DNA from 2 places in the Fontibacillus forbon genome. Region 2 is predicted to be linked to the other one. Evidence: riboswitches for the same ligand, from Rfam matches in the RefSeq annotation. Region 2 holds a riboswitch; the other holds the start of a gene.
The links. A riboswitch is a leader RNA that binds a small molecule or an ion and turns the genes downstream of it on or off. The one in region 2 is predicted to bind cyclic di-GMP.

Region 1 (2,475 bases), on a different contig from region 2:
TGGAAATATTGACACTGGCACGGCTCTTAATTGCTCGGAAATCGTATGAACAAGCTTTGGTCCTGTTGACAGCGTTGCGGGTCCAGGCGGAAGAGGCGGGAATCGTGAATTTGGCCATCTCTTCCATTGTGTTGCAAGCCAAGGCGGAGTTAGGACGCAGCGGGCCGATGAGCGCAGCCGTGTTGCTCCAGCAAGCCTTAAGGATGGGAGAACCGTTCCGGTATTGCCGTACTTTTTTGGATGAGGGCGAATGGTTGATTAAACTGATCAAATATGGTCTGGATTCGGCCGGCAACCTTGCCGGAACCGGTGAGGAATCTTGGACGGTCTATGCTTCGGGTTTACTGGAAAAAGCCGCTTTGGCACCAAAAACGAGTATGGAGTCAAGCGACCTTGCTGCCCGGTTCGGACTTACGCCAAAAGAACAGCAGGTTATTGCTTTGCTTCACCGGGGAGCAACAAACCAAGGGATCGCGGACGAGCTAGGGCTTACGCTGGGAACTATCAAAGTGTATTTAAATCGGATATATAGCAAACTAGGTGTAGGATCCAGGGTACAAGCTTTAATAAAGACCCAGGAGTTGGAGAATGGACAAAATGAGTAGGTTAATCCCGAAAGGTCTTGACTTCCTTATTTGGAAATTATGTGAATACTAACTTTAGATAGTAGGCAAAATTAGGTTGATTCCAATATAATACAAATATCAAACTGATAGAACGTTAATTATAAGGTTTGTCATCGTGAAATAAGAAGGTCATTTTGAACTATCGATGCGAAACGTGTCGATAATTAGTCGGGTTTTGTCTGTGACATTTTTATCACTGTAATAAGTTGACAAGCATTTTTTTTTGAAATATATTGAAAATATCATAGGATTATTTAATCTACATAATTTGAATTTGCTAGAACCGGGACTTTATGACTATTAATAGAATATTCGGCACACTAATCGAAAGATTAGGTCGCAAAGCCTTGGAGTCTAATAATTCTTTTGGGATTAATGACCGTCCGGCTGCATAACAATGTAATTACATTGTCTATGTAGCCGGTTTTTTATTTTCCTGTGTTCTCAGCGGATTTTGTTCCGTGAGATATAGATGCCCCACAGTGAGGAGGGTAGAATACTAGTGCTTGAAAGGGAGGAATTCCATGAAAAAATGAGGAGGAACCTATGAAACGCGGGTTAAAGATTGTAGTATCGTGGTTATGTTTGTTTTCACTTTTAGTTGGGGCACTGCCTGTTTATGGAGCTGGTGCGGGGAATATCTCCTGGCCTAATCCTGGAGCTACCAACCTGGATAAGAAGGCCAAACCGACAGGGAATTTCGGGGAATGGGAGATCAACCTTACGGTCGACGGTAAGAACCGTAAGTCCACAACGGATGTGGTGCTAGTTATTGACCGTTCCGGAAGTATGGATGGGACCCGGATGACTAAAGCGAAGGATGCTGCAAAGTCCTTTGTGAATCATCTCCTTCTTGAGGGAACTAATCCTCGGATCGCACTAGTTACCTTTGACAAAGGCGCTGATAAAGATGTCTCGGATGGGTTTAAGAGCTTCACTAGCAAAAGCAGCTTGATAACCGCTATTAACGGGATTTCAGCTTCTAATCAAGGTACTAATATTCAAGCTGGTTTGAGAGCCGCCCAAGAACTTCTAGGGGAAAGCTCGGCTGAAAACAAGTATATTGTTTTGTTAAGTGACGGTGAGCCAACCTATAGCTATGAAGCAGTGGATGCTATAGATTACAACTGGCCAGATAACTCACACCAATTTGCTATCACAGAATTTGGTGGCCGGGTCGGCAATGGATCCGACTACACAATTAATTACAGTTTTAAGTGGATTAGAACTGGGATTTTTAGTGGTTACTATAAGTATAAAGTTTATGACCATAGTATCGCTACTATCTCTCAAGCAAAGATCGCTAAGGATACTGGATATAAGATCTTCTCTGTCGGACTAGAGGTTCCCCAAAATGGGAATGAGGAAAAAATCCTAAAAAATATCCAAAGTGAAGGTTATTACTCCGCTAAAACTGAAGATCTGAATCAAATTTTTAATGCCATGGTCGGTGAAATTGCTTATGCGGCGAAATCAGCTGTTGTAACTGATCCGATGGGATCCATGTTCGATCTGGTTCCAGGGAGCATTTCAGTTTCACAAGGAACTTATACCTGGAATGAGCAAGCTGAAACGATTTCCTGGGATGCAGGTAATATCGTCGAAGGCAATACCGCAACACTTACTTATAAAGTAAAACTAGATCAATCCAAAAACCCGGTTTCAAATGTCGAGTATCCGATGAACGGGAAAACTACCTTAGATTACACGGATATTAAAAATAATCCTATTACAAAGGAGTTCCCTATTCCTAAGGATAAGATCGGTAATGGTTCCATCCTCATAAAGGGCTATCAAGTTAATGCTCAAGGCAAGCCGGTAAACGCTAACGGTGTTGAGGTAAGCAGTC
Region 2 (2,475 bases):
GTCGATACCCCGGAATTGATCTCCTCCAGGGACGTTACGCTCTCCGCAATCGACTTGCTCTGCTGGGACACTTTATCCGAGATCTCTCCAATATGATTGGTAATGTTCGCAGTGGTCTGATGATTTTCCTCCGAAGCCGTGAACAGGACGCGCGCCTGCTCGGCCGATTGGGACGATACGTTCTTGATGGTAGTAACCAGTTCCTTAATATTCGTCACCGTGGAATTAAATTTCTCGTTGACCTTGCCCAGTTCGCTCTGGTTCGTTTTTAACTGCATGCTAAAATCACCCTGGCTAAGCTTCTCCAGCGCGTTCATCAGATCTTTGACGGGAGCGAAGGTCCGTCTCAGCGTAATATATTGGAATGTAAGAATTACCAGTAAAATGATAACCAAAGCTAAAGAAGTATATTTTAACAGATCCTGTTGCCCGCTCAAGATAACGCTGGCGTCAAAGTCCATCCCCATATAGGCAAATACTTCCCCGTTTGCATTCTGAAACGGATAAAGCACAGTCAGCCAGGTACCATAGTCATCCTTGTAAGGCTTAGTAAAGGTGATCTGTTTTGTTTTCAACATTTCCTGGACACCCTTTACATGGAAGGTAGGTTGTCCGAGCATATCTCCCAAATGGAGGCCTTCCCCATCGAACATATCCAAAACTGCCGTCGGGAATGCAATCATCTGCGTGCTATTATCCGTAACTTTCGAACCGAAAATATAGCCTTGCGCCACATCAGGGTGCGTTGCGGATAAATCGTCGAACACTTTCGTCAGTTTTTGCTGAACCGGGGAATTGCGGTCCGTACTCTTCATCGCCTCGGCGGCTTCAGCTGGCGTAACCTTGGTGCTCCAGGCTTCCATTACTTTCTGGGAATCCGATTCCAATTGATTGGTCAAAACCCCGCCCTGTATGTAATAGCTGGACGCGATCAGAATCACGCCGGTCATCAGGATGGAGGCACTGGTCAAAATCATATTCTTCGTTACAATACTCCAGCGGCGGAATCCGCCTAATCTTTGTGCCAACTTCATTTCCTAAGTCTCCTCTTTCCGTCTGTTAATATGAATAGGATGTATGTTTGGTATAGTCAACAAGTTCTGATGCTCTACCCCTTTCCGTAAAAATTAAGATTTGCCCGATTTTTGGGCAAAAAAAAGATAACCTAAAGTAAAGTAGAGATACTATAGGTTACCGTTTTTTTAGGCAACTGGCTGACATTTCCCGTAATAGGAATTAGTCCCTATAGCTTTGCGTCACTGCCTTTCGGCAGTTTTGCCAAAATTATATTTAAAATTTGAGAAATAGTGCCATATTTGGTGTATTTCAAGAATGACAGGGTATATTTTACTACAAACTTCAAAACATTCCCATGTAAAAACAACCAATATTTTGTCCAAATTATGACTAACGTCCTGATTTTTATAATTTGGCAACGCCCAATTCCTAGCTGACCGTCCGAGGTCGTTCCAGAGGAGTAATCCCCGGGATATGCAGCGTCGACCACTGCGGCAGGAAATGATCTACTTTTGCGACGGCGACCGTCATATCGTCCTGGATCACATTTTTCTGATACCGAATGACCGACTCAAGCAAACAGTCGGCAATTTCCTGAGGATCCTCCGAATCAATCTCCTGAATTAGCCGTTTGATCCACAGCTCCTTGTTTACTGCATATCCGGGTGCATCATAAATGCCGTCCGTCATCATGATTAGCGTATCGCCCGGGTATAATTGCACCGTGACCAAGTCGATTTCGATATCCTGAATGATCCCGATCGGCAAATTGCTGGCCGACACCTGAATGACTTCCTGGCCCCGTTTGATAAAGCTGGGAGAGGAGCCGATTTTCAAAAACGTGGTCCGGGCCGAGTATTCGTCAATCAGCGCCATATCTACGGTTGCGTAGATCTCATCCGGCGAACGCAGCATCAAAATCGAGTTCACCGACTTGATCGCCAGCGTCTCGTCCATGCCCGATTGCAGCAGCTGTTCCAAAATATTCAGCGCGGTGCTGCTCTCCAATCGGGCACGCTCCCCGTTGCCCATGCCATCGCTAATGGCCACCGCATACGTTCCGTTTCCCAGTTCCATGGCGCTGAAGCTGTCTCCCGACAGGAGGTCCCCTCCCTTGGCCGTTCCTGCTACTCCAGTCATAATCACATAAGTTTTAGCCGACCCAAAGGTCACTGTGGCCAGACCGTCGCGTCCCGCCGGCAACGAATCGCTGATCACCGCGATATGTTCGCCAAGGATGTCGGACAACAGCGGAGCGATAATTTTTCGACACTCATCGAAACCGCGGGTATAGGCATGAACGACTTCGATCTCCACGTTACCATGATCCAGATTGACGATATCGATGCTATGAATGGACAGCCCCATTTTTTCCAAAGCCTCACGAATCTGTTCTTCCTGCTTATACATGGCTTGTCCTTCGCGTTGAATCTCTTTCGCCAGATCCTCCATCACCTG

Region 1: it holds a riboswitch for cyclic di-GMP, as region 2 does, so the genes downstream of both, ACLB09_RS08385 (MucBP domain-containing protein) here and ACLB09_RS23875 (methyl-accepting chemotaxis protein) in region 2, are expected to answer to the same signal.

The regions. Positions count from the first base shown of each region.
Region 1 covers NZ_JBKGFV010000002.1:369,745-372,219, reverse strand. The annotation lists gene ACLB09_RS08390 (LuxR C-terminal-related transcriptional regulator) at 1-605, shown strand, start outside; cyclic di-GMP riboswitch class I at 931-1,021, shown strand; gene ACLB09_RS08385 (MucBP domain-containing protein) at 1,173-2,475, shown strand, end outside.
Region 2 covers NZ_JBKGFV010000008.1:35,763-38,237, forward strand. The annotation lists gene ACLB09_RS23875 (methyl-accepting chemotaxis protein) at 1-1,034, opposite strand, end outside; cyclic di-GMP riboswitch class I at 1,203-1,290, opposite strand; gene spoIIE (stage II sporulation protein E) at 1,447-2,475, opposite strand, start outside.